DNA from 3 places in the Neobacillus phoenicis genome. Region 1 is predicted to be linked to each of the others. Evidence: a T-box and tRNA genes for the amino acid it is inferred to sense, from the RefSeq annotation. Region 1 holds a T-box; the other regions hold tRNA genes.
What was found. The T-box of region 1 lies ahead of ileS (isoleucine--tRNA ligase). A T-box ahead of a tRNA ligase gene usually reads a tRNA of that ligase, here a tRNA-Ile.

Region 1 (5,350 bases):
ATGTCTAGTTCAGGTAAATATTTCTGGGGAGGAGTCCAAACACGGACTAACTCCAGAAGAAGCCATTGTTTTTATTGAGTCACTTCGTCCATATGAAAATATCAGTGTCGAAGGTCTAATGACCATGGCCCCATTCACGAAAGAAGAACATGTTATTCGTGATTGTTTTCGCAAACTAAGAGAGCTTCGCGATCAAGTACAAGCTTTACATTTATCTTTTGCACCCTGTACAGAGCTATCTATGGGAATGTCGAATGACTTTGAGATAGCAATTGAAGAGGGAGCAACAATGATTAGAATTGGAACAGCACTTGTGGGTGAAGAAGGTTAGGAGAGACAAAAAATGACGATTAAATCAAAATTAAAAACATTTTTCTTTTTAGATGACGGATATGATGATAACGATGACGAATACGTTGAAAAAGTGGAGCCTAAAATGGAGCCTAAAAAACAAAAGCAGCAACAGGTTGTAAAATCCCAAAATGTGGTTAGCCTGCAAAGTGTTCAAAAAACAATTACTCCTACAAAAGGTTCAAAGGTCATTTTAGTGGAGCCACGTGATTACTCAGAATCCACTGAAATTGCGGATCACTTAAAAAATAGACGTGCAGTTGTAGTTAATTTGCAACGAATAGATAATGAACAAGGCCGACAAATTGTTGATTTCTTGAGTGGAGCTGTGTATGCCATTGGTGGGGACATCCAAAAAATTGGGATGAGTATTTTTTTATGTACCCCTGATAATGTAGAAGTATCAGGGAATATTTCTGACCTTATACAGGATCCAGATAACCAAACTGCGAGGTGGTAATGTAAAATGGACTTAATCTTTCTTTTACTCAAGCGGGTCATTTCAATTTATTCTATGGCATTAATTATTTATATCTTAATGTCGTGGTTTCCAAACGCCCGGGAGACTGCAATTGGAAGATTCTTAGCAAGAATTTGTGAACCATATTTAGAGCCCTTCCGTAGAATTATTCCTCCTATCGGGATGATGGATATCTCACCAATTGTTGCGTTTATCGTTCTAAACCTTGCTACAAGTGGTTTGGATAGGATACATTTCTGGCTTAATTAGGAAAATTTTATTCTAGGTTGTGTTTTATAAATGAACATTTATCAGCATTTTCGTCCAGAAGAACGGGATTTTATTGACCAAGTATTACATTGGAAAGACCAGGTTGAATCACAGTATGCCCCAAAGCTGACAGATTTCCTTGACCCGAGGGAACAACATATTCTGAAACTTTTAATTGGTGAAAATAATGATGTGAAGGTACAGCTTTTTGGTGGAAGTCCTGAAGGTGAGCGGAAAAGAGCATTCATCTACCCAGATTACTTGACGGTTACGGATGAGGATTTTCAAATCTGCCTTTTTGAGGTCCATTACCCTACCAAGTTTGTCACCCTTGAACACAGACAAGTTTTGGGGACACTTATGTCTTTAGGACTTAAGCGGGGAAAATTTGGAGACATTCTCATGAAGGATGGCCAGGTTCAATTTTTTGCTGCGAAAGAAATAAGTACGTATATCCAAAATAATATTGAATCCATTGGCAAGGCTGGAGTAAGATTAGTTGAAACAGCTATCGACAATCAGATTTCAGCGGATAAGTTATGGGAAGAAAATGATCTAACTGTATCTTCTTTGCGACTGGATACGGTTATTTCTGGTATTTATCATTTATCAAGGCAAAAATCGCAAACCTTTATACAACAAGGGCTTGTAAAGGTGAACTGGACACTTACTGAAAATCCTTCCTTTGATTGTGAAGAAGGTGATATGATCTCCGTCCGTGGATATGGCAGGTCGAAAATTATCAGGATTGAGGGAAAGACCAAAAAAGATAAATGGCGAATGATTGTCGGAAAGCAAAAATAATTCAATTTTAAAGCAGGAATTTCGAAAAACATGTCGAATATTTGCTAATACATATAGATGTAGAGATTGTATGGAGGTGGCATCAATGCCGTTAACGCCGTTAGATATTCATAATAAAGAGTTTAATAAAGGGTTTCGCGGATATGACGAAGATGAAGTAAATGAATTTCTTGATCAGGTCATTAAGGACTATGAGTTAGTCCTAAGAGAGAAGAAGGAAATGGAAGAACGCTTAAATGAAATGAAAGATCGTCTAGGCCACTTTGTGAACATAGAAGAAACTTTAAACAAGTCCATTGTTATTGCTCAAGAAGCAGGGGAAGAAGTTAAGCGCAATGCTCAAAAAGAAGCAAAGCTAATCATTAAAGAGGCTGAAAAAAATGCGGATCGAATTGTCAATGAGTCTCTTTCTAAAGCTAGAAAAATTGCGCTTGAAATTGAGGATTTAAAGAAGCAATCAAAGGTTTTCCGTACGCGTTTTAAAATGTTAATTGAGGCGCAGCTTGATATGTTGAATACGGATGATTGGGATCATTTATTAGAGTATGAAGTAGATGCAACAGAATTAAAAATTCATCAAGAAGAAGATTCATTAGCTTGACGGATTCGGATTTATTAGCATATAATTTTTAGATAGTTGTATAGAATGGCAATGACGATGAAAGGGACAGTACAATTTTTCATTGGCTTAAATAGCGAATCGGGGATGGTGTAAGCCCGGTAAGGCTGAAAAATTGGAAGATCACCCTTGAGTTCCGGACCGAACCCCATTTAATTGGGCAGTAGGCTCAGGCGTGTTATTCACGTTACGAATAATTAAGAGGATAGTACGTATCGGTATTATCTATCAGGGTGGTACCGCGGGAATAAAAACCTTCTCGTCCCTATTTTGGGATGAGAGGGTTTTTTTTATTTGTCTATTGGCTATTCTGTTATATGAAGAGGATATCAGGAGGAAGAAAAAATGGAGTATAAAGATACGTTATTAATGCCGCAAACTGAGTTTCCAATGCGGGGTAATCTTCCCCAAAGAGAACCTGAGATTCAGGCAAAATGGGAAGAAATGAAGATCTATGAAATGGTTCAGGAACGAACAAAAGGCCGTCCAATGTTTGTATTACATGATGGCCCTCCATATGCTAATGGCGATATTCATATGGGCCATGCACTTAATAAGATTTTAAAAGATATGATTGTTCGTTATAAATCAATGAGCGGATTTCATGCTCCTTACGTACCTGGCTGGGATACACACGGTCTCCCAATCGAGCAGGCATTAACAAATAAAGGTGTAAAGCGGAAGGAAATGACGGTAGCTGAATTTCGTCAGTTATGTACAGAATATGCGCTTGAGCAGGTTGATAATCAGCGTACACAATTTAAGCGTCTTGGTGTTCGGGGTGATTGGGAAAATCCATATATTACTTTAAAACCTGAATATGAAGCGCAACAAATTAAAGTATTCGGTGAAATGGCGAAAAAAGGCTATATTTACAAAGGTAAAAAGCCAGTTTATTGGTCACCATCTAGTGAATCAGCCTTAGCTGAAGCAGAAATTGAATATCAAGACAAACGTTCAGCATCCATCTACGTCGGTTTTAAGGTGAAGGACGGCAAGGGTGTAATTGATACAGATACGCAAATCATCATTTGGACCACTACACCATGGACGATCCCAGCGAATCTCGGGATTTCCGTTCATCCTGACCTAACCTATGTAATCGTTTCTGCAAATGGAAGTAAGTACCTCGTTGCTGAAGCACTTTTAGAAGCAGTAACAAAAGAAATCGGCTGGGAAGATACTACAGTTGTTCAAAAAGTGAAGGGCGCTGAATTAGAATATATTGTCGCAGCACACCCATTATATGATCGTGATTCGTTAGTGATGTTAGGTGAACACGTAACTACTGATGCAGGTACTGGCTGTGTTCATACCGCTCCTGGACATGGGGAAGATGACTTTTATGTCGGTCAGAAGTATGGATTAGATGTTCTTTGTCCTGTAGATGACAAAGGTGTGTTGACAAGTGAGGCACCAGGGTTTGAAGGCTTATTTTATGATACTGCTAATAAGCCAATTGCACAGGCTTTAGAAGAAGCAGGTGCACTGTTGAAATTATCATTTATTACTCACTCGTATCCACATGATTGGAGAACAAAGAAGCCAGTAATTTTCCGTGCTACTGCTCAATGGTTCGCTTCTATTAAAGACTTCCGTGAGGACTTGTTAGAAGCAGTTAAGGAAACGAAATGGGTTCCTGCTTGGGGAGAGACACGATTGTTTAATATGGTTCGTGACCGTGGCGACTGGTGTATTTCTCGTCAGCGTGTGTGGGGCGTACCAATTCCTGTTTTCTATGCTGAAAATGGTGAAGAGATTATTACTGATGAAACGATTAACCATGTATCTGAATTATTCCGTGCAAATGGGTCTAATATTTGGTTTGAAAAAGAAGCTAACGAGTTGCTTCCTGAAGGCTTTACCCATCCTGGAAGCCCAAATGGAATCTTTACTAAAGAAACTGATATTATGGATGTTTGGTTTGATTCTGGTTCTTCCCATCAAGCGGTTCTTCTAGAAAGAGAAGATTTAGTCCGCCCAGCAGACCTTTACTTAGAAGGATCTGACCAATATCGCGGCTGGTTTAACTCATCCCTATCCACTGCAGTTGCTGTAACTGGCAAAGCTCCATATAAAGGAGTCTTGAGCCATGGTTTCGCACTTGATGGTGAAGGTAGAAAAATGAGTAAATCCTTAGGTAATGTGGTTGTCCCAGCGAAGGTTATGAATCAGTTAGGAGCAGATATTTTACGACTTTGGGTTGCCTCTGTTGATTATCAGGCAGATGTTCGTGTGTCCGATGCAATTCTTAAACAGGTTGCTGAGGTATATCGTAAAATCCGTAATACCTTCCGTTTCTTACTTGGAAACTTAGCTGATTTTAATCCATCAACAGATGCTGTTGTCTACGAAAACCTGCGTGAAGTTGACCAATTTATGCTTGTAAAATTAAATAAGCTAATTAAATATGTTCGCCACGCTTATGAAAACTATGAGTTTGCCGGTATTTATCACGCGGTAAATAATTTCTGTACTTTAGACTTAAGTGCATTCTACTTAGACTTTGCAAAGGATGTACTTTATATTGAAGCAGCAGATAACCTTGAACGCAGAGCCATTCAAACGGTATTATACGAGTCACTGCTTGCGCTAACAAAATTAGTATCACCTATTCTTTCTCATACGGCAGATGAAGTGTGGAAATTCATCCCTTCAGTCCAAGAAGAAAGTGTTCAATTGACCGATCTTCCAGAGTATAAGGAACATGCGGGTGCGAAAGCTTTAGAAGAAAAATGGACTGCATTTATGAAGCTTCGTGATGATGTCTTAAAAGCACTTGAAGAGGCTAGAAATCAAAAAGTAATTGGTAAGTCATTAACAGCAAAAATCACATTATATGTTAA
Region 2 (5,350 bases), 2.5 Mb from region 1:
CCTTAGTTAGCACTTTGACATAGTCATTTAAGCTCCGGTGCATGTCATAGTCCATTAAGTGCCAATCAAGTTGTTCTTTATCCTTCCATTCGGCAAACTGCCCAAATTCAAACCCCATAAATAAAAGTTTTTTTCCTGGGTGTGCAAACATATAGCCGAGGAGAAGCCTTAATTGAGCAAATTTTTCCCAATATTCGCCTGGCATCTTATCTAGTAACGATTTCTTGCCATGTACCACTTCATCATGCGAAAAGGGGAGCATAAAGTTTTCTGAAAAAGCATATAAAAGTGAAAAAGTAACTTTTGAATGTGCTTGCTGCCTTGAGTATGGAGGAGTTTCCATATATTCAAGCATGTCATTCATCCAACCCATATTCCATTTGTAATCAAAGCCAAGACCTCCATAATGGACGGGTGCTGTAACTTGTGGAAAATCAGTTGAATCCTCACCAATCATTAAAAAGTGTGGGTCGTATTCATGGATTTCTTGATTTAATTTTTTTAAAAAATTTATTCCAAATGGATTTTCACACTTACCGTTTGAAGCATTTGGCCAATAAATGATATTTGCCACCGCATCCATTCGGAAACCATCAATATGGAAATATTCCATCCAATACCTAGCATTTGAGATAAGGAAACTTTGTACTTCTCCCTTTCCAAGGTCAAAGTTTGCTGTACCCCATACAAGATTTTCTCTATCACATTCATGCTTATAGGAATAGATATGAGTCCCATCAAATCGATAAAGTCCATGAGCATCTTTACAAAAATGCCCTGGCACCCAATCCAGGATGACACCAATACCATGCTGATGACATTGGTCTACAAAATCGCGAAAGTCATCTGGAGTTCCATACCTTGAAGTGACTGAAAAATATCCTGTACCTTGATAACCCCATGAATCGTCGAGCGGGTGCTCGACAATCGGCAACAACTCAATATGAGTAAAACCATGTTCAATTACATACGGTATTAGCTCTGCTGCTAGTTCTTGATAAGTTAAGTATTCATTGTTGGTTGTCTTCCTCCAGGAACCCAAATGAACCTCATAAATGATGGCTGGTTCAGATAGGAAGTTCTTTTTTCCTCTACGATTCATCCAATGATTATCTTGCCACTTATAGTTATTTAGTGAATAAACGATCGAAGCGGTCATTGGTCTTATTTCAGAATAAAACGCGAATGGATCTGCCTTTAACAGTCTTTCTCCTGTTTGTGAGAAAATTTCATACTTATAAAGACTTCCTGTCATGTCTTGCTTCAAGATTAGAATCCAAACGCCTTCATTGTTAACCCTTTGTAATTCATACCCTTCACCATTCCAGTTGTTAAAATCCCCTGCAAGTCTTACCTGACGGGCATTAGGGGCCCATACGCAAAAGCGTGTATATACTTGGTCGGAATTCTTGAAGATATGAGCGCCAAAGAGCTGATGACTCTGAAAGAAGTTTCCTTCATGAAATAAGTGCAGCTGATAATCAGTAGGAAATAACGTGTTCACTGTCATGGCTAATCTCATCCCCATTGAAAATATGTATTTCAAAAACCAATTATAATTCCAAATGGTTGATATGCCTCCAAAAACTTTTTTATCTTTTCTGACAATTAATGTTGTAAACTGCTATAAAAAGGCATTTTTCAACAATATTCAACACCAAACGACAAATAATCTATCGTAAATCGACAGGAATCTTTAAAGTTTTTTTGATTTTTTTTATAAAAAACCTTTAAAAAAATTATTTGATTTATAACACGTTAAAGTAGTAAATTTTTAAGAAATGCAGTATTTTGTAAGCGTTATCAATTTTGATTCCGGGTGAAAATCCTCTAAATTATTATTTCTCTATAATATTTTCACGGTTGATGAGGTTTGTGATTCTTAAAATGGAATAATGGGACTTTTTAGCTAGTGTATGAGGAAATGGTCACAGAAATGGAGAGATGAATTTTTAAAGCTGCTTTGGTCACATATGAGGGGAAGGACCTAGGGTACTCGATTAGTCTTGAATGTAGCATTTGGTTACGTACATGCCGTCTATGTTACCCATATGGTTGTTTTACGTTGTGTTCGGTCACGTAGGAACCGTCTATGTTACCCATATGGTGTTTTACGTTGTGTTCAGTCACGTAGGAACCGTCTACGTTACCCATACGATTGTTTTACGTTGTGTTCGGTCACGTAGGAACCGTCTACGTTACCCATACGATTGTTTTACGTTGTGTTCGGTCACGTAGGAACTGTCTACGTTACCCATAGGATTGTTTTACGTTGTGTTCGGTCACGTAGGAACTGTCTACGTTACCCATACGATTGTTTTACGTTATGTTTGGTCATGTAAAAAATCCACCTTTCACAATCAATAATCTTAATCCAAGCTTCCTCTAAAAAGAACACAAAAAAACTGATGATAATATATCATCAGTTTTTTTGTATGACCCCTACGGGATTCGAACCCGTGTTACCGCCGTGAAAGGGCGGTGTCTTAACCGCTTGACCAAGGGGCCAAAAATTAAATTATATGGCAGAGAAGAAGGGATTCGAACCCTCGCGCCGGTTACCCGACCTACTCCCTTAGCAGGGGAGCCCCTTGAGCCACTTGGGTACTTCTCTATATGGCTCCGCAGGTAGGACTCGAACCTACGACCGATCGGTTAACAGCCGATAGCTCTACCACTGAGCTACTGCGGAATAATACATGGTGGGCCTAAATGGACTCGAACCATCGACCTCACGCTTATCAGGCGTGCGCTCTAACCAGCTGAGCTATAGGCCCATATTATGGAGCGGGTGATGGGAATCGAACCCACTACATCAGCTTGGAAGGCTGAGGTTTTACCAGTAAACTACACCCGCAAAATAAATGGGGCGACTGATGGGAATCGAACCCACGAATGCCTGAACCACAATCAGGTGCGTTAACCACTTCGCCACAATCGCCGTAATAAAAATTATTTACTTTAAAATATAAATGGTGGCTCAGGACGGAATCGAACCGCCGACACAAGGATTTTCAGTCCTTTGCTCTACCGACTGAGCTACTGAGCCAACATATGGCGGTCCGGACGGGACTCGAACCCGCGACCTCCTGCGTGACAGGCAGGCATTCTAACCAACTGAACTACCGGACCATATTGCGGGGACAGGATTTGAACCTGCGACCTTCGGGTTATGAGCCCGACGAGCTACCAGACTGCTCCACCCCGCGATAATAGAAATTATGAAGTTTGAAATATGCTCCATGTTTTGTTACTGACTGTCCCCATCTCAGAAAGCTTATTCAAGTAGCAGCTCGATGGGTACAACTCGCAGTTTATTCATTGAAGCAACGCTCGTTGCTCCACCCCGCGACGGTAAAAATTTAGTTTTTAAAAAATAATATGGCGGAGGAAGAGGGATTCGAACCCCCGCGCGGTTTAACCCGCCTGTCGGTTTTCAAGACCGATCCCTTCAGCCGGACTTGGGTATTCCTCCATATTATTAAGAATTTCTGGTGGACCTTGTAGGACTCGAACCTACGACCGGACGGTTATGAGCCGTCTGCTCTAACCAGCTGAGCTAAAGGTCCAAGTTGAAGTTTCTATTACCATAATGTTAAAACCGTCTGTCCCCATCTCAGAAAGCTTACTCAAGTAGCAGCTCGATGGTGACAACTCGTAGCATTTTCATAGGAGCTTTGCTCGTTGCTCTAACCAGCTGAGCTAAAGGTCCAAGTTCTGAAAAATTATTTGGTAGCGGCGGAGGGGATCGAACCCCCGACCTTACGGGTATGAACCGTACGCTCTAGCCAGCTGAGCTACACCGCCAAATAGTTATTAAAGTTATGGTGGAGCCTAGCGGGATCGAACCGCTGACCTCCTGCGTGCAAAGCAGGCGCTCTCCCAGCTGAGCTAAGGCCCCAATGTTGTGATAAGGATGGTCGGGAAGACAGGATTCGAACCTGCGACCCCTTGGTCCCAAACCAAGTGCTCTACCAAGCTGAGCTACTTCCCGTAATAATGGCGCGCCCGAAAGGAGTCGAACCCATAACCTTCTGATCCGTAGTCAGACGCTCTATCCAATTGAGCTACGGGCGCATTATTTTAAAAGTGGTGCCGAGGACCGGAATCGAACCGGTACGGTAGTCACCTACCGCAGGATTTTAAGTCCTGTGCGTCTGCCAGTTCCGCCACCCCGGCACATCTGGAGCGGAAGACGGGATTCGAACCCGCGACCCCCACCTTGGCAAGGTGGTGTTCTACCACTGAACTACTTCCGCATATAAAATTAAATGGTGCGGGTGAAGGGAGTCGAACCCCCACGCCTTGCGGCGCCAGATCCTAAGTCTGGTGCGTCTGCCAATTCCGCCACACCCGCATATTCATTTGAAATGGTGAGCCATGAAGGACTCGAACCTTCGACCCTCTGATTAAAAGTCAGATGCTCTACCAACTGAGCTAATGGCTCGTACCAAATGGTGCCGGCGAGAGGACTTGAACCCCCAACCTACTGATTACAAGTCAGTTGCTCTACCAATTGAGCTACACCGGCAAATAGTTTGGAAAAAATATTAGATTTTACACGCTGTCCTTGTAAACGTCATCCTGACCTCAGAAAGCTTATTCAAGTAGCAACTCGGTCAGTATGCTGAAGATTATTCAGGAAGCATATTCGGTCGTGCTCTACCAATTGAGCTACACCGGCATTTAGTAAGGAAAATATATGGTGGAGGATGACGGGATCGAACCGCCGACCCTCTGCTTGTAAGGCAGATGCTCTCCCAGCTGAGCTAATCCTCCATATTACAGCCTGGCAATGTCCTACTCTCACAGGGACTTTCGTCCCAACTACCATCGGCGCTGAGAAGCTTAACTTCCGTGTTCGGTATGGGAACGGGTGTGACCTTCTCGCCATAATTACCAGACCATTTATTCGACACTATTTTATTATAATGTCTTTTTCATATTTTGCAAGAGGAAATTTCAATTTTTTCATTCCCTCAAAACTAGATAATGTAGAAGAAGTGTTTGTAAAAAACGAGTTCGCTTAAAACTTGGTTAAGTCCTCGAACGATTAGTATCAGTCAGCTCCACATGTTACCACGCTTCCACCTCTGACCTATCAACCTGATCATCTTTCAGGGTTCTTACTAGCTTGACGCTATGGGAAATCTCATCTTGAGGGGGGCTTCATGCTTAGATGCTTTCAGCACTTATCCCGTCCGCACATAGCTACCCAGCGATGCCTTTGGCAAGACAACTGGTACACCAGCGGTGCGTCCATCCCGGTCCTCTCGTACTAAGGACAGCTCCTCTCAAATTTCCTGCGCCCACGACGGATAGGGACCGAACTGTCTCACGACGTTCTGAA
Region 3 (5,350 bases), 1.2 Mb from region 1:
GTCTATCTCCATCCTTTGAGCCGTTCGTTCTATATCATTAATCGCTTCTTCACATAGCTTGGTATGATGAATAGCCGCTTCTTCTCCAAAGGTATTGACTAACTCAAATAGCATTTTATCTCCCAAATATTGAATAAGAGCTGTATTGACACTTGTACTTCCTGTACCAATTTTTCGTTTATCAACAACTACAACATCTAAGTCTGTTTCACTTAAATAGTAGGCGCACTGCGCACCAGAACTTCCGCCACCTATAATAAGGACATCACAGCTTATATCATCCTCTAATACAGGATATGTAGGTGCGTTGGGGATGGTGGTTTCCCAATAAAACTTTCCACTTTGTAAATCCATCAAGGCCACTCCTTCAACTATGACTGATACTTGTAGTATCTCCTTTGAAAAAGTAATCATCCTTACCAACATGCATACAAAAAGGCAAACCGCCATGGTTTACCTTCAACACACATTCTTGGATCTATAATCTCCATATCCCACCAAACATCTCAAGATGATCCGGTTGATTGATTCCCTCAAGACTTATTAGAAAAGGCGTTTCTCCTTTTTCTTCTAATACCTTTTTTGCTAATCCCTCTCCAATTGGTGCACAGAACAAAAGACTTGTGCCTGAGAGATTTAGTTTTCTGCATCTGGCGTTCATGGCTGCGTCTAGAAACTCCTCACCTGGCTCAAGGTTTAATAAATTCCCCCACTTAGTTATGCTTTTTTCTAAGTCATGTACCACAAATCCTACACTTTCAAATGCAAGATTTTCTAATGGGTGTCTATTTATTAATCCCTGCTCCTTTAATTCTACCAGCCTCTCCTCATCCGACTTCTCCCAATCGATGAAAAAGGGCATAGTAAGTTCATTGGGTTCATTTTCAAGAAATAAGAGTGACCACTTAATGATTTGACCATCCGCCCGAACTCGTTCACCAGGGTATGGACCATATACAATATATCCCTCTGCTTTGAGACTAGCTGATAATTGTTGAATTCCTCTTGTTCGAACCGCTATTTTTGCAGGACCCTCTTGCCCTTGTCTAGAGAGACGCTCCACGATTTCTGTAACTAGCCGATTGTTTTCTTGTTTCTCAGCGATTGTTAAATCTTCGATTCCTAAAAACTCAATATAACTTAACCCAAAGTAGGATAAAGAGTTATAGGTTCCCCACTTTTCGTGATGGCCTCCATTGATTGCATGAATTCTTTTCTCGTTCAAAGGCTGTATAGCTTCCTCAGGTTTTTTTAGAAAAATAACTAAGTGATCGAAAGAAAATGACATATGGTTATGCTCCTTTCTTCTTTCATAATTTTGACTGTTGAATAGGCAATGGGGATGTAGCTTGCATAAGATACGCTAATAACAAATATGATTAAAATAAGAATCCTAAAAAAGGAGCCGGTTGAATGATTATTTTCAATAGAATTGCTTTGTTTTTTGTCGTTTTATACTCTGTTACCATTATCGCAAATACCTATTTAGGAGAAAATGAACGGGCTCAGTCCAATGTTATTTACTTTTTAATGAATGGGTTTGCTTACATTGTATCAGCATTAGAGGTAGAAAGAGAAAAGGATTTACTTGAAGTATCATAAATCTAGGAGTTAACAAAACCAACAAAAAAACGACTGCTTGTTAGCAATCGCTTTTTTCTATTATAGTGGGCCTAAATGGACTCGAACCATCGACCTCACGCTTATCAGGCGTGCGCTCTAACCAGCTGAGCTATAGGCCCCTAAATGGAGCGGGTGATGGGAATCGAACCCACTACATCAGCTTGGAAGGCTGAGGTTTTACCAGTAAACTACACCCGCGTATTTAGAATTAATTATCTAGAAAAAATGGCGGTCCGGACGGGACTCGAACCCGCGACCTCCTGCGTGACAGGCAGGCATTCTAACCAACTGAACTACCGGACCATATTGCGGGGACAGGATTTGAACCTGCGACCTTCGGGTTATGAGCCCGACGAGCTACCGGACTGCTCCACCCCGCGACAATAGAAATATTATTTTGTAAAAAATATGGCGGAGGAAGAGGGATTCGAACCCCCGCGCGGTTTAACCCGCCTGTCGGTTTTCAAGACCGATCCCTTCAGCCGGACTTGGGTATTCCTCCGTACATATATGGTAGCGGCGGAGGGGATCGAACCCCCGACCTTACGGGTATGAACCGTACGCTCTAGCCAGCTGAGCTACACCGCCAAATATATAATTAAATTATGGTGGAGCCTAGCGGGATCGAACCGCTGACCTCCTGCGTGCAAAGCAGGCGCTCTCCCAGCTGAGCTAAGGCCCCAAAATTTTAAAAATAGTTCGGACTGGTCGGGAAGACAGGATTCGAACCTGCGACCCCTTGGTCCCAAACCAAGTGCTCTACCAAGCTGAGCTACTTCCCGAAATATAATGGCGCGCCCGAAAGGAGTCGAACCCATAACCTTCTGATCCGTAGTCAGACGCTCTATCCAATTGAGCTACGGGCGCGTATAAATAGAAAAGTAAAGTGGTGCCGGCGAGAGGACTTGAACCCCCAACCTACTGATTACAAGTCAGTTGCTCTACCAATTGAGCTACCCCGGCATTAGTAAGAAAATATATGGTGGAGGATGACGGGATCGAACCGCCGACCCTCTGCTTGTAAGGCAGATGCTCTCCCAGCTGAGCTAATCCTCCACTAATGGTGACCCCTACGGGATTCGAACCCGTGTTACCGCCGTGAAAGGGCGGTGTCTTAACCGCTTGACCAAGGGGCCACTTTAAATCTTGACGCCTTAATCGCCAAAAAATAAAGTTTAGCCTGGCAACGTCCTACTCTCACAGGGACTTTCGTCCCAACTACCATCGGCGCTGAGAAGCTTAACTTCCGTGTTCGGTATGGGAACGGGTGTGACCTTCTCGCCATAGTTACCAGACTATTTTGTTAGAGAGATCGTTCTCTCAAAACTAGATAATGCAGAAGAAGTGTTTGTAAAAAACGAGTTCGCTTAAAACTTGGTTAAGTCCTCGAACGATTAGTATCAGTCAGCTCCACATGTTACCACGCTTCCACCTCTGACCTATCAACCTGATCATCTTTCAGGATTCTTACTAGCTTGACGCTATGGGAAATCTCATCTTGAGGGGGGCTTCATGCTTAGATGCTTTCAGCACTTATCCCGTCCGCACATAGCTACCCAGCGATGCCTTTGGCAAGACAACTGGTACACCAGCGGTGCGTCCATCCCGGTCCTCTCGTACTAAGGACAGCTCCTCTCAAATTTCCTGCGCCCACGACGGATAGGGACCGAACTGTCTCACGACGTTCTGAACCCAGCTCGCGTACCGCTTTAATGGGCGAACAGCCCAACCCTTGGGACCGACTACAGCCCCAGGATGCGATGAGCCGACATCGAGGTGCCAAACCTCCCCGTCGATGTGGACTCTTGGGGGAGATAAGCCTGTTATCCCCGGGGTAGCTTTTATCCGTTGAGCGATGGCCCTTCCATGCGGAACCACCGGATCACTAAGCCCGACTTTCGTCCCTGCTCGACTTGTAGGTCTCGCAGTCAAGCTCCCTTGTGCCTTTACACTCTACGAATGATTTCCAACCATTCTGAGGGAACCTTTGGGCGCCTCCGTTACTCTTTAGGAGGCGACCGCCCCAGTCAAACTGCCCACCTGACACTGTCTCCCACCCCGATAAGGGGTGCGGGTTAGAATTTCAATACAGCCAGGGTAGTATCCCACCGACGCCTCCACCGAAGCTAGCGCTCCGGTTTCTACGGCTCCTACCTATCCTGTACAAGCTGTACCAAAATTCAATATCAGGCTACAGTAAAGCTCCACGGGGTCTTTCCGTCCTGTCGCGGGTAACCTGCATCTTCACAGGTACTATAATTTCACCGAGTCTCTCGTTGAGACAGTGCCCAGATCGTTACGCCTTTCGTGCGGGTCGGAACTTACCCGACAAGGAATTTCGCTACCTTAGGACCGTTATAGTTACGGCCGCCGTTTACTGGGGCTTCGATTCAGAGCTTCGCTTACGCTAACCCCTCCTCTTAACCTTCCAGCACCGGGCAGGCGTCAGCCCCTATACTTCGCCTTGCGGCTTCGCAGAGACCTGTGTTTTTGCTAAACAGTCGCCTGGGCCTATTCACTGCGGCTCTTCGAGGCTATTCACCTCAAAAAGCACCCCTTCTCCCGAAGTTACGGGGTCATTTTGCCGAGTTCCTTAACGAGAGTTCTCTCGCTCACCTTAGGATTCTCTCCTCGCCTACCTGTGTCGGTTTGCGGTACGGGCACCTTTTATCTCGCTAGAGGCTTTTCTTGGCAGTGTGGAATCAGGAACTTCGGTACTAAATTTCCCTCGCTATCACAGCTCAGCCTTCACGGAAAGCGGATTTTCCTACTTTCCAGCCTAACTGCTTAGACGCGCATATCCAACAGCGCGCTTACCCTATCCTCCTGCGTCCCCCCATCACTCAAACGATAAAGAGGTGGTACAGGAATATCAACCTGTTGTCCATCGCCTACGCCTTTCGGCCTCGGCTTAGGTCCCGACTAACCCTGAGCGGACGAGCCTTCCTCAGGAAACCTTAGGCATACGGTGGATGAGATTCTCACTCATCTTTCGCTACTCATACCGGCATTCTCACTTCTAAGCGCTCCACCAGTCCTTACGGTCTAGCTTCAACGCCCTTAGAACGCTCTCCTACCACTGACATCTAAGATGTCAATCCACAGCTTCGGTGTTACGTTTAGCCCCGGTACATTTTCGGCGCAGAGTCACTCGACCAGTGAGCTATTACGCACTCTTTAAATGGTGGCTGCTTCTAAGCCAACATCCTGGTTGTCTAAGCAACTCCACATCCTTTTCCACTTAACGTAAACTTTGGGACCTTAGCTGGTGGTCTGGGCTGTTTCCCTTTTGACTACGGATCTTATCACTCGCAGTCTGACTCCCACGGATAAGTCTTTGGCATTCGGAGTTTGTCTGAATTCGGTAACCCGATGAGGGCCCCTAGTCCAAACAGTGCTCTACCTCCAAGACTCTAACTACGTGAGGCTAGCCCTAAAGCTATTTCGGAGAGAACCAGCTATCTCCAAGTTCGATTGGAATTTCTCCGCTACCCACACCTCATCCCCGCACTTTTCAACGTGCGTGGGTTCGGGCCTCCATCCAGTGTTACCTGGACTTCACCCTGGACATGGGTAGATCACCTGGTTTCGGGTCTACGACCACATACTCATTCGCCCTATTCAGACTCGCTTTCGCTGCGGCTCCGTCTCTTCAACTTAACCTTGCATGGGATCGTAACTCGCCGGTTCATTCTACAAAAGGCACGCTATCACCCATTAACGGGCT

Region 2: it encodes a tRNA-Ile, which carries the amino acid that the T-box ahead of ileS (isoleucine--tRNA ligase) is inferred to sense. The anticodon was not compared.
Region 3: it encodes a tRNA-Ile, which carries the amino acid that the T-box ahead of ileS (isoleucine--tRNA ligase) is inferred to sense. The anticodon was not compared.

Annotation. Positions count from the first base shown of each region.
Region 1 covers NZ_CP154847.1:4,194,224-4,199,573, reverse strand. The annotation lists gene AA0X95_RS21515 (YggS family pyridoxal phosphate-dependent enzyme) at 1-331, shown strand, start outside; gene AA0X95_RS21510 (cell division protein SepF) at 344-811, shown strand; gene AA0X95_RS21505 (YggT family protein) at 818-1,081, shown strand; gene AA0X95_RS21500 (RNA-binding protein) at 1,112-1,885, shown strand; gene AA0X95_RS21495 (DivIVA domain-containing protein) at 1,971-2,486, shown strand; T-box leader at 2,535-2,774, shown strand; gene ileS (isoleucine--tRNA ligase) at 2,850-5,350, shown strand, end outside.
Region 2 covers NZ_CP154847.1:1,731,076-1,736,425, reverse strand. The annotation lists gene glgB (1,4-alpha-glucan branching protein GlgB) at 1-1,510, opposite strand, end outside; tRNA gene AA0X95_RS08950 (tRNA-Glu) at 2,437-2,508, opposite strand; tRNA gene AA0X95_RS08945 (tRNA-Ser) at 2,524-2,614, opposite strand; tRNA gene AA0X95_RS08940 (tRNA-Asn) at 2,618-2,692, opposite strand; tRNA gene AA0X95_RS08935 (tRNA-Ile) at 2,701-2,777, opposite strand; tRNA gene AA0X95_RS08930 (tRNA-Gly) at 2,784-2,857, opposite strand; tRNA gene AA0X95_RS08925 (tRNA-His) at 2,866-2,941, opposite strand; tRNA gene AA0X95_RS08920 (tRNA-Phe) at 2,974-3,049, opposite strand; tRNA gene AA0X95_RS08915 (tRNA-Asp) at 3,056-3,132, opposite strand; tRNA gene AA0X95_RS08910 (tRNA-Met) at 3,136-3,209, opposite strand; tRNA gene AA0X95_RS08905 (tRNA-Ser) at 3,383-3,475, opposite strand; tRNA gene AA0X95_RS08900 (tRNA-Ile) at 3,493-3,569, opposite strand; tRNA gene AA0X95_RS08895 (tRNA-Met) at 3,731-3,807, opposite strand; tRNA gene AA0X95_RS08890 (tRNA-Ala) at 3,826-3,901, opposite strand; tRNA gene AA0X95_RS08885 (tRNA-Pro) at 3,918-3,994, opposite strand; tRNA gene AA0X95_RS08880 (tRNA-Arg) at 4,001-4,077, opposite strand; tRNA gene AA0X95_RS08875 (tRNA-Leu) at 4,091-4,179, opposite strand; tRNA gene AA0X95_RS08870 (tRNA-Gly) at 4,185-4,259, opposite strand; tRNA gene AA0X95_RS08865 (tRNA-Leu) at 4,273-4,357, opposite strand; tRNA gene AA0X95_RS08860 (tRNA-Lys) at 4,372-4,447, opposite strand; tRNA gene AA0X95_RS08855 (tRNA-Thr) at 4,456-4,531, opposite strand; tRNA gene AA0X95_RS08850 (tRNA-Val) at 4,704-4,779, opposite strand; rRNA gene rrf (5S ribosomal RNA) at 4,788-4,904, opposite strand; rRNA gene AA0X95_RS08840 (23S ribosomal RNA) at 5,034-5,350, opposite strand, start outside.
Region 3 covers NZ_CP154847.1:5,347,001-5,352,350, forward strand. The annotation lists gene AA0X95_RS27245 (NAD(P)/FAD-dependent oxidoreductase) at 1-354, opposite strand, end outside; gene AA0X95_RS27250 (VOC family protein) at 479-1,288, opposite strand; gene AA0X95_RS27255 (hypothetical protein) at 1,414-1,602, shown strand; tRNA gene AA0X95_RS27260 (tRNA-Ile) at 1,669-1,742, opposite strand; tRNA gene AA0X95_RS27265 (tRNA-Gly) at 1,748-1,821, opposite strand; tRNA gene AA0X95_RS27270 (tRNA-Asp) at 1,850-1,926, opposite strand; tRNA gene AA0X95_RS27275 (tRNA-Met) at 1,930-2,003, opposite strand; tRNA gene AA0X95_RS27280 (tRNA-Ser) at 2,033-2,125, opposite strand; tRNA gene AA0X95_RS27285 (tRNA-Met) at 2,135-2,211, opposite strand; tRNA gene AA0X95_RS27290 (tRNA-Ala) at 2,230-2,305, opposite strand; tRNA gene AA0X95_RS27295 (tRNA-Pro) at 2,329-2,405, opposite strand; tRNA gene AA0X95_RS27300 (tRNA-Arg) at 2,414-2,490, opposite strand; tRNA gene AA0X95_RS27305 (tRNA-Thr) at 2,511-2,586, opposite strand; tRNA gene AA0X95_RS27310 (tRNA-Val) at 2,604-2,679, opposite strand; tRNA gene AA0X95_RS27315 (tRNA-Glu) at 2,685-2,759, opposite strand; rRNA gene rrf (5S ribosomal RNA) at 2,802-2,918, opposite strand; rRNA gene AA0X95_RS27325 (23S ribosomal RNA) at 2,998-5,350, opposite strand, start outside.